2 regions of the Comamonas brasiliensis genome follow, and region 1 is predicted to be linked to the other one. Evidence: riboswitches for the same ligand, from Rfam matches in the RefSeq annotation. Region 1 holds a riboswitch; the other holds the start of a gene.
The links. Region 1 has a riboswitch for cobalamin ahead of DJFAAGMI_RS03730 (nitrite reductase). Riboswitches for the same ligand answer to the same signal wherever they lie in the genome.

Region 1 (10,881 bases):
CTGCTGCCGGCCATGGACTGGAACCCGCTGGACATGGATGCCGCCGCGCCCTGGAACGGCCCGCGTCCGGCCCCGCTGCAGCAGCAGGACGCCGGTGCCTGGCGCCATGGCGGCGACACGCGCGAGCGGCTCGAGCTGCTGGCCCTGCAGGTCATTGCCCGGCCCGAGCTGGCCCGCGACTGGCCGCACACACTACAAGTGCTGACGCGCATAGAGCAGCAGATTGCACCGTCACTGGACGCCTGCGGCCCTCAGGAGCTGCTGCAGTTCTCGCGCGCACTGCGAGGATGCTTTGTCCCCCCCGGTCCCAGCGGCTCGCCCTCGCGCGGGCGCTGCGACACCTTGCCCACGGGTCGCAACTTCTACACCGTGGACACCCGCGCCATCCCCACCCAGACTGCCTGGGCGCTGGGGCAGCAGTCCGCTCAGCGCCTGCTGGAGCGTTATCTGCAGGAGCATGGCGAATATCCGCAAGCCATCGGTCTTTCCGTCTGGGGAACAGCCACCATGCGTACCGGCGGCGACGATATCGCCCAGGCCTTTGCCCTGATCGGGGTGCGCCCCAAATGGGCGGCCGGCAGCCAGCGCGTGACCGACTTCGAAATCATTCCCGCCGTGGGCCTGCGCCGCCCGCGCGTCGACGTGACGCTGCGCATCAGCGGCTTTTTCCGCGATGCCTTTCCCAACGTGGTGCAGATGTTCGATGCCGCGGTACGTGCCGTGGCCGAGCTGGATGAGGACGCCGAGGACAACCCTATCCGCGCCCGCATGTTGCGTGACACGCAAACCGCCATGGACCAGGGCCTGAGCGCCGACGCGGCCCGCGAGCAGGCGCTGTGGCGCGTCTTCGGAGCGCCCACCGGCAGCTACGGCGCCAGCATGCACGAGATGCTGCGTAGCGGCCAGTGGACCGATGCGGCCGACTTTGCACGCCACTACCTGCACTGGGGTGCCTATGCCTATGGCCAGCAGGCCGATGGCGTGCCCGCCCGCGCCGCTCTGGAGCGGCGTCTGCAAGCGTTGGACGTGGTGCTGCAGAATCAGGACAGCCGCGAGCATGACCTGCTGGACTCCAGCGAGTACTACCAGCATCAGGGCGGCATGGTGGCGGCCGTGCGGCACCTGGGCGGCAGCGACCCTGCCGTCTATCATGGCGACCACGGCAATCCTCAGTCTGCCAGGATTCGCTCCCTGGCCGAGGAGATCGGCCGCGTGGTACGCGCCCGCGTCACCAATCCCAAGTGGATTGCGGGCGCCATGCGCCACGGCTACAAGGGCGGCTTCGAGATGGCGGCCACGGTGGACTATCTGTTCGGCTTCGATGCCACCACCGCGCTGGTCTCGGACCAGCATTACGCCATGGTCACCCAGGCTTATGTGGAAGATGAGAGCGTGCGCCAGTTTCTGCGCCAGCACAATCCACAGGCGCTGGGCGATATCGTCTCGCGCCTGCTGGAAGCCATAGACCGTGGCATGTGGGAGCAGCCCGGCGAGCATCGCCAGAGCCTGCTGACCCAGATGCTGGAGCACGAAGAATTCATGGAAGGACAGGTTTCCCAATGAGCCCCAACCACGATCCGGTACCCGTATTCCCTCTCTCTGCCATACAGGGACAGCCCACCCTGGTGCAGGCTCTGCTGCTGGCCGCGATCGAGCCACAGCTGGGCGGCGTGCTCATCCGGGGACCGCGCGGCACTGCAAAGTCCACGGCAGCACGTGCGCTGGCGGATCTGCTGGCACCTGCACCTTTCGTCACCCTGCCGCTAGGTGCCTCCATCGAGCATGTGACCGGCAGCCTGGACCTTTCCAAAGCTCTGGCGGGCCATGAAGTGGCTTTTGCGCCGGGCCTGATCGCCAAGGCGCACGAAGGGGTTCTCTATGTCGATGAGATCAATCTGCTGCCCGATGCCATCGTCGATGTGCTGCTTGATGTGGCAGCCTCCGGCATCAATCGCATAGAGCGCGACGGGATCTCGCACAGCCATGCTGCACGCTTTGTGCTGGTCGGCACCATGAACCCCGAGGAAGGCATGCTGCGCCCGCAGTTGCTGGACCGCCTGGGCCTTTGTGTGCAATTGGACAATGCCCAGGACCCGCAGCTGCGCAGCAGCATCGTCAAGGCCAGGCTGCGCTTTGACCTGGACCCCCAGGGCTTTGTGCAATCCCATGCAGCCCACCAGCAGGAGATCCGCCAGCAGCTGGCGCAGGCCCGCAGCCGTTGCCGCAATGCCTCGGAACTGACCTGGAGCGATGCCGTCCACGAGGCCGTAGCCCTGCAGTGCATTGCCGCCCAGGTAGACGGACTGCGTGCCGACCTGGTCATGCTGCGCGCTGCACGCGCCCTGGCAGCCTGGCAAGGCAGTCACAGCATCACGCCAGCCCATGTGGCCGAAGTCGCTCCACTGGTACTGCAGCATCGCGCTGCGCAGCCAGACCCGGGCAGCGCCAGTCAGCCCCAGCAGACTCCCGCAGGCACACCTGCGGCCTTGCCCGCTGCGCCATCCGGCACGGACCGCAAAGACCGCACGGAGCCTGATATCCAGGCGTCAGCATCCCCTTCAGCGGCCTCCCGCGAGCCCGGCGCCACCGGCTCCTTGCCTCAAGACACCGGCCCGGGCCTCGAACAGCCGCCTGCCGGCTGGGGTCAGGCTCAAGCCGTGAGCAGCGTCGTCTTCGAGCCTCAACAGGCCGACGCCATGGCTCAAGCAGCCCTGGAGGCCCTGGCCGCAAAAAAAGCCCGGGCCTCCGGTCTGCTGCGCTGAGCGCCGGCCGGGGGCAAGTCGGCTCCGCCAACCAAGGCCTGGCCCTGGCCAGCCATGCCGTATCCAGCGCCCACAAGATGCCAGGGTCATCGATTGACTGGACTGGCACGCTGCGCCAGCGCCAGGGGCTGCCGCTGGCACCCGCCCATCTGCGCTGGCACCAGCCCGAGGGAACGGTGCGCAGGCAACACCTGTTCCTGCTGGACTGCTCGGCCTCCATGGTGGAGAGCGGCGCGTTCGCCCAGGCCAAGGGCCTGCTGCTGCAGTGGCTGCGCCGGGCCTATCTGCAGCGCGAATCCGTGGCCCTGCTGTGCTTCGGCGCAGGCCAGTTGCACTGGCTGCTGGAGCCCACGCGGGCGCCACGCTGGAATGCCGATCTGATCGAGCCGCTGCGCGGCGGTGGCGGCACGCCGCTGGCCCAGGCCCTGGAGTCAGGCTGGCAGATGGCGGCCAGATACTCCCGGCAACCATCCTGCCTGTGGCTGATCAGCGACTTCCGCAGCCCCGATGTGCTGCAACTGGAGCGCGGCCCCATACCTGCCCTGGCGCAGATTCTGGTGGACTGTGAAGCCGCTGCGGGCCAGAACAAGCGTCTGTTTGGTGGTGCCGAGAGGCTGACAAAGGCCTGGCCGAATACTCTTCGATTGCCGCTGAAATTCAACTAAGAATCGCCTCTGCCGCTTAACAGGCAAGCGCTAGCAGCTATCTATTTTGATAACCATCCAACAGGGCATCACACTGCCCCTGCTCGCCCTATCGATATTCAGTGACCGCACAGGCGGCAGGAAAGCGGCCGCCAGGCCGATGAATTGGGCCGTATGCACCAGGTTATCGCGTAAGATCGCGCCACCACAGGTGCCTCAAGGCGTGCTCTGCGCGCGGAGGTGAAACGAGAAGCAGGTGAATGGAATCCCCATCAATCCTGCACTGCACCCGCAACGGTAATCAGATATATGGCGATGCACGCTCTGGCCCACGGCCATGGCCGCCACTGCGAAAGCGGGAAGGCGCATCGACATGCCACCCTCAGGTGGGCTCTGTAAGTCCGGAGACCGGCCTGATGTGTACAAGGCGCAGCGGGATTGCATGTGGCTTGTGATATGCCAGCGCCTGCGTGCGGCTCATCACCTCTTCATTTCCCTCTGCACATTTTGTTTGTCTGGCCCGGGTATCGGCCAAACCGACCGTGGATGACCTATGTTGCATGGAATTTGCCAGTCAGATTTGTCCCAGCGGGCCGGCCGTGCCCTGGCCTCGTCGCCTGGAGCAGCGCTTGTCCAGCCCTGAGACCATTCAGATTCGCGGCTGGTGCCCCAGCACCTGGAAGCCCATGCAGGCACAGGACGGCTGGATCGTTCGCGTGCGCCCTCGCTGCGCGTCTCTCAGCGCCGCTCAGTGGCTGGTACTGGCCGAGCTCTCGCGAACCCACGCCTCGGGCCAGATCGAGCTGACGCGCCTCGGCAACCTGCAATTGCGCGGCGTGCACGAATCGGCGCTGCCTGCGTTGCGCGCGGCGCTCGTTGCCTCCAGGCTGGCCCCTGCCGATGAACAGACAGATCTGGCGCCTGCCGTGCATTGCACACCGTTCTATGCCAGAGGAGATCGCACCCATGCGCTGGCTCTGGCGCTTTGCGTGGCAGCGGCGCGTGATCTGACTCCCCTGGCCCTGCAACAGCAGGACATTCCGGCCCTGCCCGGCAAATTCGACATGCTGGTCGATGACCCGCAGTGCCATCTCCAGAGCCTGAGCTCCGATCTTCAGCTGTGGGCCTGTGCCGATGGGCGCTATGGACTTGCGCTGGGCCAATCGGCAGACTGGTACGGCTTCGAGAGCGCACCGGCAGCCGTCCAGGCCGCCATACGGATTGCCCTGTGGTTTGCCCGTGAGCGCAGCGCGCAGGCGGCAGGCCGATTGCGCGCCCTTGCAAAGCCCATCGACCTTCAGGCCTGCGGGCTCACCGGGGCCAGTCATCACCTTGAGCCCCGCACTCCGGACAATACCGCTTCCAGGCCGTTGCGGCCCGGAGCGCTCAACCCTCACGGCCTGCTGCTGGGCGCCCCGCTGGGGCGCCTGGACGCATGGGCCATACAGAAGCTGGCGGCTCTCATGCCCGAGCAGGCGGAGATCCGGGTCACGCCCTGGAAATCCTTGCTGCTGCCGAACAAGCACCTGGATTCACTGCCGGCCCGGCTCGATTCCTGGGACTGGATCCGCCAGTCCACGGATGTGCGCCTGCGGGTCTCGGCCTGCACCGGCGCCCCCAACTGCCCTCAGGCCCATATCCCGGCCCAGTCCATGGCCCTGCGGTTCGCCAGCTCACAGGCGGCGGACCGGCATCTTCATATCAGTGGTTGCGCCAAGCTCTGTGCCCTGCCTTCCGATGCGACAAATGTGGTGTTTGCCAGCCAGGACACAGCGGGCCAGATATGGCTTCACGCCAGCCCCGCCGAAGCACAGCCATCGGCCCAGGCCTCCATTCCCTATCGGCCTCTGGACTCCGATCCTCACGATATACAGCAACAACTCAATGACCTACAACTATGAAAAGTGCGGTGAAGAGATTTACCGGCAATCGTTCAGCATCATCCGCCGCGAGGCCGATCTCAAGCGCTTCAACCCCGTGGAAGAGCGGGTCGCCTGCCGCATGATTCACGCAGCCGGCATGGTGGAGCTGGCCGCGCACATCCATTTCTCCCCGACCTTTGCCGCAGCCGCAGAAGCCGCGCTGCAGCGCGGAGCACCGGTGCTCTGCGATGCACGCATGGTCAGCGAGGGCATCACGCGCAAGCGCCTGTCGGCCCAGAACCCCATCATCTGCACCCTGCAGGACCCGCGTGTGCCAGCGCTGGCCGCCGACATGGGCAATACCCGCAGCGCTGCAGCACTGGAGCTGTGGCGCGAGCATCTGGACGGTGCCGTGGTCGCCATCGGCAATGCGCCGACGGCCCTGTTTCATCTGCTCCATATGCTGCAGGACCCGGACTGCCCGCGCCCTGCCGCCATCGTCGGCTGCCCGGTGGGCTTTGTGGGAGCCGCGGAGTCCAAGGACGCGCTGCGCGAATGGGGACAGATTCCGTTTGCCATCGTGCAAGGGCGCCTCGGCGGCTCCGCCATCACGGTTGCCGCCATCAACGCGCTGGCAACCACGGTGGAGTAGGAAGAGTCACCATGAATCACGGAAAAATCTTCTGCGTGGGACTGGGTCCCGGCGATCCCGACATGATGAGCGTGAAGGCCGACCGCCTGCTGAGAAACGCCCGTCATGTGGCCTACTTCCGCAAGCGCGGCCACCCGGGCAAGGCGCGGCAGCTGGTCAATGGCCTGCTGCATGCCGAGGTCACGGAATACCCGATGGAGTATCCGCTGACGACGGAGATCCCACACGATGACCCGCGCTACATCGCCCAGCTGTCCAGTTTCTATCAGGACTGGCAGTCCAGGTTGACGGAGCTGACGCGCAGCGAGGATGTGATCGTGCTCTGCGAAGGCGATCCGTTCTTCTACGGCTCCTTCATGCACCTCTATGTGCGTCTGCGCCAAGCGGAACAGGTCACGGTGGAGGTGCTGCCAGGCATCCCCGGCATGGTGGGCTGCTGGCATGCCACCGGCATTCCCATGACCTGGGGTGACGATGTGATGAGCGTGCTGCCCGCGACCTTGCCCGATACGCCGCTGCGCGAGCATATGGCGCGCTCGGACGCGCTGGTCATCATGAAGGTGGGACGGCATCTGGGCCGCATCCGTGGGCTGCTGGACGAGCAAGGCAAGCTGGACCGTGCCTGGCTGGTCATCAACGGCACCATGAGCGATCAGCAGGTCATGCCGCTGCGCGATGCGCCCGAGCGCTGCCCTTACTTCGCCATCATCGTCGTGCACGGCCAGGGCCGCCGCCCGGCCAATGACATGTGATCGCGCTGACATGAGCAAGACCTCAATGCCTCCACAACTCCTGGTGCTGGGCCTGGGCCCGGGCGATGATGCCCTGCTGACGCAACAGGTTCGCGACAGCATTGCCAGCGCCAGCGATGCATTCGGCTACTTTCCCTACGTGGCGCGGCTGCAGGGCCTGGAGCACCTGCAACTGCATGCCAGCGACAACCGTGAGGAGCTGGAGCGTGCGCGCAACGCCCTGAATCTTGCAGCCCGGGGCCGCAAGGTGCTGATGCTCTCGTCGGGCGACCCGGGCGTGTTCGCCATGGCCAGTGCCGTATTCGAGACGCTGGAGCAGGCCAGCCCCGAGGAGCATGCCCGCTGGCAAGGCGTGGACGTGCAGGTGCAGCCGGGCATCACCGCCATGCTGGCAGCAGCAGCCCGCCTGGGCTCGCCCTTAGGGCATGATTTCTGCACCATCAATCTGTCCGACAACCTCAAACCCGCCAGCATCATCGAGCGCCGCATCCGCCTGGCCGCCCAGGCCGATTTCGCCATGGCCTTCTACAACCCCTGCTCGCGCTCGCGCCCCGATGGCTTCTCACGCGCCCTGCAGGTGCTGCAGCAGGAGTGCGAACCCGAGCGCCTGATCTGCTTCGCCCGCAATGTCAGCCGCCCCGATGAGACGCTGCGGGTCGTGAAGCTGCAGGATGCACGGGCCGATATGGCCGATATGCGCACGGTGGTGATCGCGGGCAACAGCCAGACCCGCCAGGTGGGCAAGCATGTCTACACCCCGCGCAGCTATGAGGCCTGCAGCAGCGCCCCTTCCATCGTGAGCGACCATGCCTGAGTACGCGCAAGGTCCTGTCGGGCAAAAGTGCTCAGCAACACTGCTGCTGCAGCCACTCCATGGCCTGTTGCGGGCTCTGGCACTGCGTGCGCGGCTTCAGCACCGGTCTGTCGACCATGATGACCGGAATGCCCAGTTGCCGTGCGGCCTCGATCTTGGCATAGGTATCTGCGCCACCGGCATTCTTGCTGACGATGCAATCGACGCGGTAGTGCCGGAGCAGCGCCAGCTCATCGGCGAGCCGAAACGGGCCGCGCGCCACGATCAGCTCATAGCTGGAAGCCGGCAACGGCAAGGCACCGCCCTCCTGGTCGATGACGCGCAGCACAAACTGGTGCTCGCCGGCCAGGCCCGCAAACGCCGCCAGCTGCTTGCGCCCTATGGCCAGAAACACCCGCTTCAAAGACCGACTCAAGGCCTGTGCGGCCGCCGCCATATCCGGCACATGCTGCCATTGGTCGCCAGGCTGCGCCTGCCAGGCGGGCCGCTCCATGGACAGCAAGGGCAGATCCAGTTGAGCGCAGGCTGCGATGGCATTGGCACTCATCTGTGCCGCGAACGGGTGGGTGGCGTCGATGACATGGGTGATGTGATGCGCACTCAGGTAATCGACCAACCCCTGCACGCCCCCAAAGCCGCCCACACGCACCGGCAGGGCCGGAGTACGGCGCGTCTGGGTGGCCCCGGCATAAGAATAGATGGCTTGCACCCCTGCCTCGTGCAGCAGCGTGGACAACATATAGGCATCGAAAGTGCCGCCTAACAGGAGAACTTGGGTCATGGCCAATCCGTGGCTTTCAATTATCGGAATTCATCCATCAGGGCTGGAAGGTCTGAGCCCTGCAGCACGACGAGCCCTGGATGATGCCAGTGTTGTGTTCGGCAGTCCGCGTCATCTGGCGCTGGCACAAGCAGGGCCGCGCGGCAAGGCCTGGCCCATCCCCTTCAGCGTCGAGCCCGTGCTGCAACTGCGTGGACAGCAAGGCGTGGCCGTGCTCGTGTCCGGCGATCCGTTTCACTTCGGTGCAGGGGCATCGCTGGCCAGGCACCTGGAGCTGGGCGAGTGGCGCAACTACCCTCAAGCCTCGACATTTTCCTGGGTTGCAGGCGAACTGGGCTGGTCCCAGGAGCGCACCCACTGTCTGGGCCTGCATGCCCGCAGCCTGAGCAGCCTGACGCCTCTGCTGGCGCCTCAAGAGCGCTTTATCTGCCTGTTGCGTGACGGCCCGGCCGCTCACACTCTGGCGCAGTGGCTGCTGCAGCAGGGCTGGGGCGACAGCCCGCTATGGCTGGTGGAGCAGGCAGGCAGCGATCAGCAGGACATCCGCAGTGGCACTGCGCGCGAGCTGGCCTCGCTATTGGCAACCCAGCCAGCCAAGGCCCCTGTGACTGCGGCTTTCGAAGCGCGCGGTGGAAAAGGTCTGTCCCAGGTGCCAGGCCTGTCCGTCAGTGAGTTTGCACATGACGGGCAGATCACCAAAAGCCCGGTGCGCGCCATGACGCTGGCAGCGCTGGCACCGCGAAAAGGCGAGTGCCTCTGGGATCTGGGTGCGGGCTCGGGCTCGGTCGCTGTCGAGTGGTGCCTGGCCGGCGGCCAGGCCATCTGCGTGGAGCAGCATGCCGCGCGTGCAGCCAATATTGCGCAGAACGCTGAGCGCTATGCGGCAGCGATCGAAGTGGTTCATGACCACGCCCTGGCAGCCCTGCCCCGTCTGCAGCCAGAGCCGCAGGCCGTCTTTGTCGGCGGAGGCTTCAGCGCCGAGCTGTTCAATGCCCTATGCATGCGCCTTTCCGGGCCTTGGCGGCTGGTGGTGAATGCCGTGGCACTGCACACCCAGGCGCTGCTGCTGGAACTGCACCGCACACACGGCGGCCAGCTGTATCAGTTGCAATGGAGCGAAGCACAGAGCCTGGGCAGCATGCATTCCTGGTCCCCGGCCCGCCCCCTGGTGCAGTGGGTCTGGAGCAGCCAATGAGACATCTGTTCGCGGGCTGGGGCTTTCAAGCCGGTGCTCTGCCTCAATCATTCGAAAGCTGCTGGAGCCAGGCCGCCCAGGCCCTGGCGAGCGCAGACACGGCCGGCTGTCGCTGGACCTTCGCCCTGCTCTCCAGCAGGAGCCAGACGCCGGCGGCTAGCGCTCTGCAGGACTGGGCCCGCCAGAGGCTTACGCAGATAGACTGGGAAAGCTTTGCCGACAGCGCGATTGCGCATATCGCCACGCCGTCGCATTCCCCAAGATTGCAGCAGCGCTTTTCCACCGGAAGCGTTGCAGAAGCCCTGGCCCTGCATGCCGGCGCTGCTCTGGCACACAGCCGGCTGCTGGTGCTACGCACCGTTTCGGCAGACCGACGGGCCACGCTGGCGATTGCCGGCCCGCCGCTGCCCACCTCATTGATCCCTGGAGTTTTGCCTTGACCGTTCATTTCATTGGAGCCGGCCCCGGTGCGGCCGACCTCATCACCGTTCGCGGGCGCGATCTGCTGGCCGCCGCGCCGGTGTGCCTGTATGCAGGCTCGCTGGTCCCCAGCGAGCTGCTGGCGCACTGCCCTGCCGGAGCCCGTCTCGTCAACACCGCCCCCATGTCGCTGCAGGACATCGTGGCCGAAATCCAGACCGCGCACGAGCAAGGTCTGGATGTGGCGCGCCTGCATTCCGGCGACCTGAGCATCTGGTCTGCCATGGGCGAGCAGCTGCGCGCCCTGCGCGAGCTGAACATCCCCTACACCGTCACTCCCGGCGTCCCGGCCTTCAGTGCCGCAGCCGCTGCGCTGGAAGCCGAGCTGACTCTGCCTGGCTCCTGCCAGTCGGTGGTGCTGACACGCACCTCGGGGCGGGCCTCAAGCATGCCCGAGGGCGAGACCCTGGCCGCCTTCGCGGCGACCGGTGCCGTGCTGGCGATTCATCTGTCGGTCCATGTGGCCGAGCAGGTGCAGCAGGAGCTCACCAGCCATTACGGCGCAGACTGCCCCGCCGCCATTGTCTGGCGTGCCTCATGGCCCGACGAGCAGCTGCTGCGTACCCGTGTCGGAGGTATTGCCAGCGCAGCCCGGTCCAATCCGCTGCAGCGCAGCGCGCTGATTCTGGTCGGTGCCACGCTGAGCCAGCAGGACTTCGGCAACAGCCGGCTCTATGCCGATGACTACGATCGCCGCTACCGTCCGCGCGGCGACGAACCGCGCTTCCCTCGCGGAACCGAGGGCGCCTGATGCTGGAGCTGTTTCTGATCGGCATCGGCACCGGCAACCCCGATCACCTCACCCGGGAAGCCGAAAAAGCGATTCGCAACGCCGACCTGGTTCTGCTGCCGCACAAGGAAGACAGCAAGGCCGAGCTGGCCCAGGTCCGTCTGTCGCTGCTGCAAAGCCTGGCCGTGGAAGAGAGCCGAATTGCTCAC
Region 2 (10,881 bases), on a different contig from region 1:
GTGCACCTCACGAAGGAATCCCTCTTCGGCCATCGCCTTGAGTGCCCGGTACACGGTTGCAATGCCAAGCCCGGGCAAGGTTGCCTGCGCCAACTCCAATACCTCCTGTGGCGCAAGCGGCCTGTCGGCCTCTGCCATGGCCTGCTCAATGGCCGCGCGCTGCTTGGTGGATCGTTGCTTGGAGGTGTTCATCGTGGCGAGGCTGGGTCAATAGCGACAGGAGGCAGTATTGTGCCGTGGCTCGATCCTAGAGGTACTTGAGCCAGGTAATGTCGCGCCGGCGCTGCTTGAGTGCGGCAAACCAGCTTGCTGCGGGATACAGAGCCACAGCCAGCAGCGCTGCGATCACCCACAGCCAAAGCAGGCTGCTCAGTCCGAACAACTGTCCCTGGTTGGCCCCCCAGAACGCCACTGCCGCCAGGTACATGAACTTGAGCACGTACAGGTGCAGCACATAAAAGAACATGGGTGCGGCCCCCAAGGTGGCCAGCATTTGCAGCCCGTTGCGGCCTGCGGCGTTCTCGAAGGCGCACAGCAGCAGCAAGCCGATACCGAGCGTCAACATCAGGAACAACAGCGAGGGCGGATACTTGGTGACGTTGAACCAGGACATCAGTGTCTGCAGCGCATTCGTACCGGTCAGCCAGGGCGCATCGCCATAGACATTGAGCGTGCGCAGCAGCGCAAAGCCCAGCAACGAGGCAATGCCTGCCATCAGCAGACAGCGGCGGCGCTGCGCCGAATCACAGGCTTTGCCAAACCACGGACCGATACCGTAGCCCAGAGCAATAACGCCGATCCAGGGCAACAGAGGATAGGACGTGCGCAGCTGCACTCCGGCCAGCTCCAGCCAGCCACGGTCATGCAGGATCGCCCAGGGTACATGCATCACGTGGCCCGCAGGAAAATGCAGACCATCGAGCAGGTTGTGCCCCGCAATCAGCACCAGCCCCAGCAGCAGCAAGGCCTTGCGTGGCAGCCATACCAGCACCGACAGGGCCAGCATGGACAGACCGATCACCCAGATCACCTGCAGAAAGATCTTGGCGGGAGGAAATTGGAAGGTCCAGGCAAAGTTGACGACCGTCACCTCCAGCAGCACCAAGAACAGGCCACGCCGCCACAAAAAGCCGGACGCGGTGCGCGCCTGAGCAGCACCGGCATGCCGGCTGGCATACAGATAGGCCCCCAGGCCCGTCAAAAACACGAATACCGGCGCACACAAATGGGCGAGCATGCGCGGGAAAAACAGGCCGGGCGGAGTGTCCGCCACCACCATGGGGTCGGGAACCTGTAGATGCAGATAAAAGGTTTCACGGACATGGTCGAGCAACATGAACAGCATGACGAGACCACGCAACGCATCGATCGATTGCAGACGGCCAGCAATTACTGGTGGAGAAGACAGAGAGGACAAGTTGCTTGCTTTATTGATATCGAATTATCAATATCATAACAATTCATACCCGGTGTCTGGCGCAGACATGCTCAATTTCACGCCCGCTTCCAATACGCAGGTCGAGGACCCAGTCGACAGCCCGAGCCTTGGACAGCTCTCCCAAGCTTCACATGAGACGCTGCATATGAACGGTCTGCCATAGCGGATCTTCTTCACGCTCGATCACCGCAAAGCCCTGTCTTTGCCAGAACTCAAGAGCTCCCGGCAGGAATGGATGGGTGTGCAGATAAAGCACCTGCACCTGCTGGGCCAGAGCATGGCGCATCAGCACATCCAGCATCGCCTGCCCCACGCCTGAGCGCCGGAATTGCGGCGCGACAAACAGGCGCACGACCTCGACCACCTTCTGCGGTCCGAAATCCAGTTGCGCAAATCTGCCGTCATAGTCCCGGCAGGCAATCGTGGCCTGCACTCTTTGGTCAGCATCGAGAGCCGCCAGCATGCAGCCGCTACCCGATAGATAGGTCTCTTCGAAATGGCGAAGATCCTCGGGAATTTCCAGTGAAGCGATGCGCCCGCCGAACATGGAAACACGTGCGCTTTGCAAAAAGCCGTGAACCTGATGCAATTCACGAACGCGCTGAATGGAAATGTCTTGCAAGCGGGGCATGGAGAGGCAATCGGGGCTCATTCGTCGTCCTGGCTTGGGACTGATTGCTACAAAATCAGATACATTACCGCAACTTTGGTTTCGCAAGAACATGCGTGCGCAGCGGCGAATGCATGAGGGAATCCAGTGGTCAGGCACCTTCGGGGCCGGCCCGTGAAATGGAACTGCCCCCGCAACTGTAGGCAATGAGCCAGCCATCACACAGCCACTGAACATCTGTTTGGGAAGGCGATGAGCCAGCGATGATTTGCCAGTCAGGAGACCTGCCAGAGCACCAACCATTCATTGCCGGCGGGGTGTCCGGGAAGTGAGCATTTCATCGCTCCGATAACCTGCTGCCACTCAGGGCAAAGTTCAGGCGCGTGTCCTGCTATGTCTTCCAAGATGCTTTTCGCCGCTTCTGGAAAGATATTCCGATGCTGCTTCGAAGCCTTGCCAGCACTGCCCTGCTCGCTACCGCATTTTCCGCTCATGCAACCGACTTTCCTGTGCAGCTGCAAAACTGCGGCTACACCCTCACTCTCGACAAGGCGCCCACCTCGGTGGTCACCATAGGCCAGGCCGGCACTGAAATGCTTTATGCCCTCGGCCTGGGCGACAAGGTTGTCGGAACAGCGCTCTGGTTCAACCCGGTACAGCCCCGCTTCAAGGCTGTCAACGACAAGGTGCCACGCCTGTCCGACAACATTCCCAGCTTCGAGTCGGTCCTCGGCAAGCGCCCCGCCTTGGTGGTTTCGCAATTTGAATGGATGGTGGGCAAGGATGGCGTGGTGGGCACGCGCGAGCAATTCCATGATCTGCGCATCGCCACCTATGCCATGCCTGCCGACTGCGAAGGCAAGAACAATCTTGTGGGATCTGACGGCACGCGTACTGCCAGCTACGACGTGAAAGCCCTGTACAAAAGCATTCGCCAGTTGGCCCAGGCCTTTGATGTCGAGGCCCGCGGCGAAAGCCTGGTCAAAGAGCTGAGCAATCGCCAGACCCAGGCCGTGGCCAAGGTCAAATCCTCCGGGCTCCAGAACCTGTCTGCCGCACTGTGGTTCTCCAGCGCAGACCTGGCCGCCGACCCCTATATGGCCGGCAAGAACGGCGTGGCCGGCTACATGATGCAAGCTCTGGGCTTGCGCAACGTCATCACATCCGCAGAGGAGTGGCCGACCGTGGGCTGGGAGACGATTGCCAAGGCCAATCCCTCGATTTTGATCGTGGCCCGCATGGGCCGTCGCCGCTTTCCTGCAGACGACTACCAGAAAAAGCTGGACTTCCTCAAGAAGGACCCCGTCACCCAGCACATGGATGCCGTCAAGAACGGCCGCATCGTGATCGTGGACGCCGATGCCCTGCAGGGCTCCATCCGCCAGGTGGACGGCATGGAGCAGATTGCCAATGCGGTGCTGCAGATCGAAGGCCTCGCCAAATAAGCCAGACATCAACGAAGTCCGCATGCCGGTGCACCTTGCCCGGCCGCTGAGCCATGAATACCTACACGCCGAGCCTTTCCAGACCGCTTCTACCGGCAGGCCGGTTGCTGCGCGCCGCCCTGCTTGGGGCCGCAGCAGCCGCCTTGCTGCTGCTGGCCGTCGTGTCCGGCATAGCGATTGGCGAGACCGATATCTCCGCGCGCATCGTGTACCAGGTGCTCGCAAATCAAATGCTGGGCACCAGCTACGTCATAGACCCCATCAATGCGGGCATTGTCTGGAATTACCGCCTGAGCAGAGCCCTGGTCGCAGCCAGCTGCGGGGCCGGGCTGGCCGTCTGCGGCGTTGTTCTGCAGTCCCTGCTGCGCAATGCCTTGGCCGAGCCCTACCTGCTGGGCATTTCAGCAGGTGCTTCCACGGGGGCCGTGCTGGTTTCGGTCGCCGGCCTGGGGGCGGGCTTGGTCTCGATGAGCACCGGGGCTTTCCTTGGAGCGGTTTGCGCATTTGCCCTGGTGGCCTTGCTGGCCCATGCCGCTGGCAATGGCGGCCTGCGTAATGGCGGGCAAATCGTGCTGGCCGGCATTGCGGGCTCGCAGCTGTTCAATGCGCTGACATCGTTAATCATCACCAAGTCCGGCAGTGCCGAGCAGGCGCGCGGCATCATGTTCTGGCTGCTCGGCAATCTGAGCGGCGTGCGCTGGCCCGATACGGTTTTGACGGCTACGGTGGCTATGGCAGGAGTGCTGGTGTGTCTGATGCATGCCCGCTCTCTGGATGCATTCACCTTCGGCAGCGAATCGGCCGCGGCACTGGGAGTACCAGTGCGCCGCGTGCAGCTGACCCTGCTGCTGGCAGCTGCCTTGATGACAGCCGTCATGGTTTCCGTGGTCGGAGCGATTGGCTTCGTGGGCTTGGTGATTCCTCATGCGGCCCGTCTGCTGGTTGGCGTGCGCCATGGGCGCCTGATCCCGGCCAGCGCCTTGATCGGAGCCATCTTCCTGATTGCCGCCGATGTGGTTTCACGCACCCTGATCAAGGGACAGGTTCTGCCCATTGGCGTCATCACCGCCCTGGTCGGCGCCCCGGTGTTTGCCGGCGTTTTGCTCAGAGGCAGAAGAGGTCACGCATGACGCCTGACACCCTCGCCAAGCCGGACATGGTCGCGCTTGAAGCATGCGATATCAGTTGGAAGGCGCGTGGCACAGCCATTGTCCAGCAGGTCTGCCTGCAAGTGCAGCCGGGTGAAATGCTGGGGCTCATAGGGCCGAACGGCTCGGGTAAATCCAGCCTGCTGCGACTGCTATCCGGTGTGCTCAAGCCCAGCTCGGGCGAGGTGCTGCTGGGGGGACAGGCACTGCAGCGTCTGCCAAGGCGTGCCGTGGCGCGCCGGCTGGCCTTGGTGGCGCAGGACGCCGACACCCTCGATGCCATCACCGTGGCCGAGGCCGTGGAGCTCGGGCGAACGCCCTGGCTGTCTGCGCTGGCTCCTTTGTCGGCCGCCGACCAGCGCATCGTCAAAGAGGCGCTGCGCGATGTCGGCCTGCTATCCAAGACAGGCAGCCGCTGGAACACCTTGTCGGGCGGCGAGCGCCAGAGAGCACATATTGCACGGGCCCTGGCGCAACAGCCCCAGTTGATGCTGCTTGACGAACCCTGCAACCACCTCGATATCCACCAACAGCTGTCGCTGATGCAGCTGATCCGGGAGCTTCCCATCACCAAGGTGGTCGCGCTGCACGACCTCAACCAAGCCATGGCCTGCGACCGTCTGGCCGTCATGCATCAGGGCCGCCTGGTTCAGCTGGGCAAGCCCCTGGAGGTGCTGAATCCGGATTTGCTGCAGCAGGTCTTTCAGGTTCAGGTGCGCGCCTTGCTGGATCCGGAAGACGGCAGCCACGTGCTGCGCTTTCAAGCGATGGCCAGTCACTAAAACCGAAAGTTCCTCATGTCTGCTCCCAGCTCCATCCGTATTGCCGCATTGCTTGCCTGCGGTTTGTCAGGGCACTTCGCCGCGGCAGAAACTGTCGAGATCAAGATGCTCAACCGAGGTCCTCACGGAGCCATGGCGTACGAGCCCGAATTCGTCAGGATCGCAGCAGGCGACAGCGTCAAGTTCCTCGCGACCAGCAGCGGGCACGATGCAGTATCCATCCCGGGGATGGCGCCGGCAGGCGCGACACCCTTCAGAGGCAAGACCAATCAGGAAATCACGGTCACCATGACCGAGCCAGGTCTTTACGGCGTCAAGTGCCAGCCCCACTATGCAATGGGCATGGTGATGCTGATCCAGGTCGGCGACAGCCCCTTGTCCCAGCTATCCGTACCGGATGATGTGCCTGAACAGGCAAGGCAGCGCTTCCAGGACATCGCTGCACGCGCCCAGACCGCATCTCGAGCATCCAGAGAGCCGCACCATGGCCAATGAAATCCGGCCCATCGGGCCTGCAGCCGCCACTGAAAAGATCCATCCGATGAGAGCCCGTGTTTTTCGTCTTTCTGCACTGAGCGCTGCCATGCTATGCGCCAGTGGTGGCGCTGTTGCCGGAGCACAAGATGACGCCAAAGGCTTTATTGAGGGCGCTGCATTCCATATGCAAAACCGCATGCTGCTGGAACAGCTTAACTACCAGAAAGGAAGCAGCTTTCGTGCGGCCAGCGGACAAAGAGGTCAGACACTGGCCCGAGAATCGGCCTACGGCCTGATGCTCAATTACGAATCGGGCTACACGCAGGGCGTTCTCGGCCTGGGGCTCGATGCACATGCCTATGGCGCCGTCAATCTGGGGACGCAGGCCGAGCATGCACGGGCAACACCTCGCTATGTGGCCAAGGATGGGCAAGAGATTGCGGATAGCTTTGGTCGTGCCGGCGCTGCACTGAAAGCTCGAATCTCTTCCACGGAACTGAAAGTGGGCGAGATGCGGACCAAGACACCGATCTTCAGTTCGTCCGATACCCGATTGCTGCCTGAAAGCAATCGGGGCTGGCAAGTCATCAGCAGAGACATCCCCACACTCACGCTGCAGGCCGGGCGATTTACCGGCTGGGCCGACCGCAATGCGCGCAAGAACGGCGCCGACTTGCTGGGCAACTACTCGGGCGTAACCAGCGGCTCCTTCAGCTTTGTAGGTGCAGCATGGAACACTCCCGTTCCACATCTGACGCTGAGCAGCTACTACGGACAATACGCGGACAACTGGAACACCGCGTACCTGGGAAGTTTTTACAAGCTTCCTCTGTCAGACAAGCGTGCACTGTCGTTCAATCTGAACCTCTATCGCAGCACCGATACCGGAAGGGCCAGGTCTGGCGAGATTGACACCACCACCTGGAGCCTGATGAGCAGCTACGTCGCAGGCGCTCACAGATTAGGTCTCGGCTACCAGAAGGTCAACGGCAACAATCCGTTCGACTATGTGAACCGCGGCTCCATCTGGTTGGAGAATGCCATGCAGCTGTCCGACTTCAACGGCCCGCGCGAAGCGTCCTGGCAACTCAAATACGATGTGGACCTGAGTTCCATCGCCACCCCGGGGTTGAGCGCAGGCGTCGCCTACACCAGAGGCTCCGGAATCGACAACAGCCGTCTCAATGCCGTGTATGCCAGCTACCTCGGCTATTCGGGAACCCAGGGCAAGCACTGGGAACGCGACCTTCTGCTCAGATACACGGTGCAGCATGGGGTGGCGAAGCATCTGAATTTGCAGCTGCGCTACGGCGTGCATCGCACCAACAAGGCCCAGGGCGAGGCCAATATGAATCAGCTTCGACTACAGGCGGAATTGCCGTTCAAGATCCTGTAGACCGGGACAAGTCCGGCAATCCAGCAATTCGTTGGGACTGCGTTTCGGGCAAGCAAAAAGCCCCGGCACTGAGGCCGAGGCTTTGGAATTGGCGCCAGGGGTCAAGCCATCTTTCAGTGCTACAACCAGAACCCAGCGCTACGCATCTTGCCTTTGAAATGTGACAGCCAGATGGCAAAGATCTCAACCCATTAGCGGCAGCCTGCACAAGCCGCCCTCTTGCAGAGGCACCCGCAATATTGATCACGCCGGCCTGACTCTGGCTGTCTGGCACTCTGCCGCGTTCCGTCTGTCGCCCTCTCTTGCCGGCCTGCATGCCTTGGTCTCGGCGTTCATGGCCGGCTCTTTGGCCTTCACTTCATCAGCCCTTAGTCCTCAATTTCAAAGGGTTATTTGCGAACGATTCTCAATTGCGTTTATGATTCATCCCATGGTGCAGCGAATCGCTGTACCGCCTCTTCATCGTGGGGCGCTGACAGGCACGGGCCTGCAGCGTTTTAGCTAGCCAGCGGCCCTCTCCTATTAGCCAAGCCTTTTTTCCACGATCAAGCCTCTCAGCTCTGCAGCAAGCGCTGCTGCGGTCCTGCAGTCCTTGCATGACCAACTCCCACCTGGGTGCCAAGAGCGCATTAACCTCCATAGATCATCCTGTGCAGCCTTTCAGCCGCGCGATGCGCAAGGGCCAGCCGCCCGAGGACCATCTCTGCCAGCGCCGCGACTCATTACGATTTGCGCATAAAAGAGCAATGCTTTATAATCTCTGGATTGCTGCGCGGCACTTGCCCTGCGCAGCATCTCTCAGGCAGATCTCACGTTGCCCACGCTCGGCTCCATACAGCCAGAGCATTCCCTGGCAAGAAGCATGAGCCACCCGCAAGCGGGCTGGCTTATTTGATCCCGACTCATCAGAGCCGGATTCCTTCATTTTTCATTGGACGGCATGCCCTGCCCAGGGTTGGTGCCGCCCGTTGACTCGATATGCACACAGAACAAATCACAGAGCGTGTCGGCAACTACATTGTGACTGCCCTCACCCAAATGACTCACTCCGGCAAGGTTGCTGCAGCGGTTTCCATCCGTCGCGGAACCTATGACCGGATTTTCAGATTTATCCGCCAGTTCGACACCCCGGACATGGCCAGCAAATATGCACTCGCCGAAGGGCGCAGCATGGTGCTGGACAACCAGTTGAACTGACCTTTTTGTTGAAAGGAAATGTTTTGGCCAAAGAAGAATTGATTGAAATGCAAGGCAGAGTGGACGAAGTTTTGCCGGACGCCCGTTTTCGTGTAACGCTGGACAACGGCCACCAGCTGATTGCCTACTCCGGCGGCAAGATGCGCAAGCACCGCATTCGCGTGCTGGCAGGCGACAAGGTAACGCTGGAGATGTCTCCCTACGATCTGAACAAGGGTCGCCTGACCTTCCGTCACATCGAGCGCTCCAACAACAGCAATCCCGCGCCGCAGCAGCGCCGCCACTAAGCATCAGCAGTGGATCTGGTGGAGGCCCCGACCACCAGCTTCGGCGCTGCGCAAGCGCCCGCTCAGCAGCAGCAGCATCGCGCCCACATCAGGGCTTTGGCACCGGAATTCGCTTGAGGCAGGCTCGCGCCACCGGGCGGCAGATGCTGCATCACACCCGGAGTCGGCAGTCAGCCTTGACCGACACCCTCAGGCATGCGGAAGCCGGAGCAGCAAGACTGCAACCGGCCTCACCCCCACTCCCCCTCCAAGAACTCTGCGCCCCATGGCATGGCTGCTACCGCCCTGCCGATGGTGCCGCACTGTCTGGCAATCAGGGCCATCATCGAACTGACCTTGCAGGCATTCCGGCGCCGCGGCCCGGGAGGAATGCCTGGACCCGGAAGCCATGGCATTCACGGGTTCGTGTCTACCGTGGTCCACGTCAAAACAGCCTTCGATGAAAAGCTACTCAATACATAGCTTCTTCCGCTTTCCAGCTCTAAATTTCAGATAGAAAACAGTCTGAAATTCCCGTATTTCGTGCACAAGGTGCTCATATTTTTTACAAGCATGGAACGACAACCCACGCTCAAGGCACAGCCACAGCGCGAATTGCGCTCATGAATTGATACAGTCTCGTCGGTGCATTGCGCTTATGCTCGCAGCGTTTTGAACACCGATGCAGCCATGGCTCCAGCCTTGGACTGCCCTACCCAGAATGAAGAAAACCCTTGCTCTTGTCTCCATCTGCCTGCCCATGGCGCTGATTGCCACACCTCTGACCAGCCTGGCACATGACCGCCATCATCACCATCACCACAAGCGCGAGCACAAGGAAGAGTACTGGGATGGCCAGTGCAAGGTGGAGCGCAAGTGGAAGAGCAATGGCGAGTACAAGGAAAAGCGCAAGTGCAGGAGCCGTCCTGCGGCCTACCATGCGCCCCAGCCCGTGTACATAGCGCCGCCCCAGCCGGTCTATGTCGCGCCGCAACCGCAGGGGCTGGTGATTGATTCGCGCATCGTGCTCAGACCCTGAGCGGCTATTCGTCCAGCAGGCTGACGGCCTCTGCCGCAATCAGATCCCAGACCAGATGCGCGACGGGCGATAGTTCACGCTGCTGGCGCTTGACCAGCATGATGCTGCGCTGCACCCGGGGCACCAGGGGACGGCTGACCAGGACCGCACTGCCAGCCGCTGCGGCAGTGGCGGCCTGAGCAGCCCAGGCCGAAGGAATGGCGAGACGCGGCACCACGCTCAGACCCAGACCCTGCTGCACCATGCTGTAGATGGTGGTCGTATGCCCCACCTCCTGGACCACCGATGCAGCCGCGCCATGGGCCTGCAGCGCGGCATCGATCAGGCGGCGACTGCCCGATGCATGGTCCAGCAGCACCAGGGACTCGCCCGCCAGCTGTGCCCAGTGCACCTCTTTCTTGCGTGCCAGGCCATACGAGGAAAGACAGACCAGACAAAAGGGCTCGGCCAGAATGGTCTGCGCATGCAGATCCTGTTTCTCGGAAGGGTCGATCACCACGCCAAAATCCACCTCGCCGCTGCGCACGCTGAGCAGCACATCGCTCTGAATGCGATCGAGCAACTGGATGTTGACGCCCGGCGACTGCTGCCTGCCGCGTGCAATGCATTGCGGCATCAGGTGGGCGGAAAGCGTGGGACTGCTGGCCACCTTGACCCGGCCCTTGCGCTGTGTCGCCAGGCCCTGCACCTCCAGCAGGCAGGCATCCAGATCCTCCAGCACGCGCGAGAGATTGCCCAGCAGCAGACGCCCGGCTTCGGTCAGCTCCACCTCACGCGTGGTGCGATGCAGCAGCAGCAAGCCCATGGCTTGCTCCAGATCCGTCACGTTGCGGCTGACGGCAGGCTGCGTCAGGGCCAGGGCGTCGGCGGCGCGGCTGAAACTGCTGCTTTGGGCCACCGCCACAAAGGCACGCAATTGACGCAGACTGATATTCATATCAAAAAATTATAGGTCTATCGAATAAATCCATTTCTCTTTTAAATGGATTGCGTGTCCAATACGCAGCCATCGCGCACCGACCCGGTGCCTTGCATGGATGGCTTCAGCTCAAGAATATGTCTCGCCCCCGCTTTCTCCCCGAT

Region 2: linked by a shared signal. The riboswitch ahead of DJFAAGMI_RS22485 (ABC transporter substrate-binding protein) and the one ahead of DJFAAGMI_RS03730 (nitrite reductase) in region 1 are both predicted to bind cobalamin.

What each region holds. Positions count from the first base shown of each region.
Region 1 is NZ_JAANES010000001.1:815,850-826,730, reverse strand. Features, by position in the region: gene cobN (cobaltochelatase subunit CobN) at 1-1,563, shown strand, start outside; gene DJFAAGMI_RS03740 (magnesium chelatase ATPase subunit I) at 1,560-2,762, shown strand; gene DJFAAGMI_RS03735 (vWA domain-containing protein) at 2,840-3,427, shown strand; cobalamin riboswitch at 3,599-3,837, shown strand; gene DJFAAGMI_RS03730 (nitrite reductase) at 3,967-5,307, shown strand; gene DJFAAGMI_RS03725 (precorrin-8X methylmutase) at 5,291-5,920, shown strand; gene cobI (precorrin-2 C(20)-methyltransferase) at 5,932-6,672, shown strand; gene cobJ (precorrin-3B C(17)-methyltransferase) at 6,698-7,486, shown strand; gene DJFAAGMI_RS03710 (cobalt-precorrin-6A reductase) at 7,518-8,273, opposite strand; gene cbiT (precorrin-6Y C5,15-methyltransferase (decarboxylating) subunit CbiT) at 8,266-9,462, shown strand; gene DJFAAGMI_RS03700 (cobalamin biosynthesis protein) at 9,459-9,902, shown strand; gene cobM (precorrin-4 C(11)-methyltransferase) at 9,899-10,693, shown strand; gene cobF (precorrin-6A synthase (deacetylating)) at 10,693-10,881, shown strand, end outside.
Region 2 is NZ_JAANES010000006.1:351,381-362,261, forward strand. Features, by position in the region: gene DJFAAGMI_RS22470 (Fur family transcriptional regulator) at 1-192, opposite strand, end outside; gene DJFAAGMI_RS22475 (acetyltransferase domain-containing protein) at 248-1,435, opposite strand; gene DJFAAGMI_RS22480 (GNAT family N-acetyltransferase) at 1,566-2,069, opposite strand; cobalamin riboswitch at 2,129-2,354, shown strand; gene DJFAAGMI_RS22485 (ABC transporter substrate-binding protein) at 2,486-3,493, shown strand; gene DJFAAGMI_RS22490 (FecCD family ABC transporter permease) at 3,547-4,623, shown strand; gene DJFAAGMI_RS22495 (ABC transporter ATP-binding protein) at 4,620-5,423, shown strand; gene DJFAAGMI_RS22500 (pseudoazurin) at 5,439-5,918, shown strand; gene DJFAAGMI_RS22505 (OprD family outer membrane porin) at 6,007-7,296, shown strand; gene DJFAAGMI_RS22510 (hypothetical protein) at 8,275-8,493, shown strand; gene infA (translation initiation factor IF-1) at 8,517-8,780, shown strand; gene DJFAAGMI_RS22520 (hypothetical protein) at 9,481-9,798, shown strand; gene DJFAAGMI_RS22525 (LysR family transcriptional regulator) at 9,803-10,735, opposite strand; gene DJFAAGMI_RS22530 (bile acid:sodium symporter family protein) at 10,855-10,881, shown strand, end outside.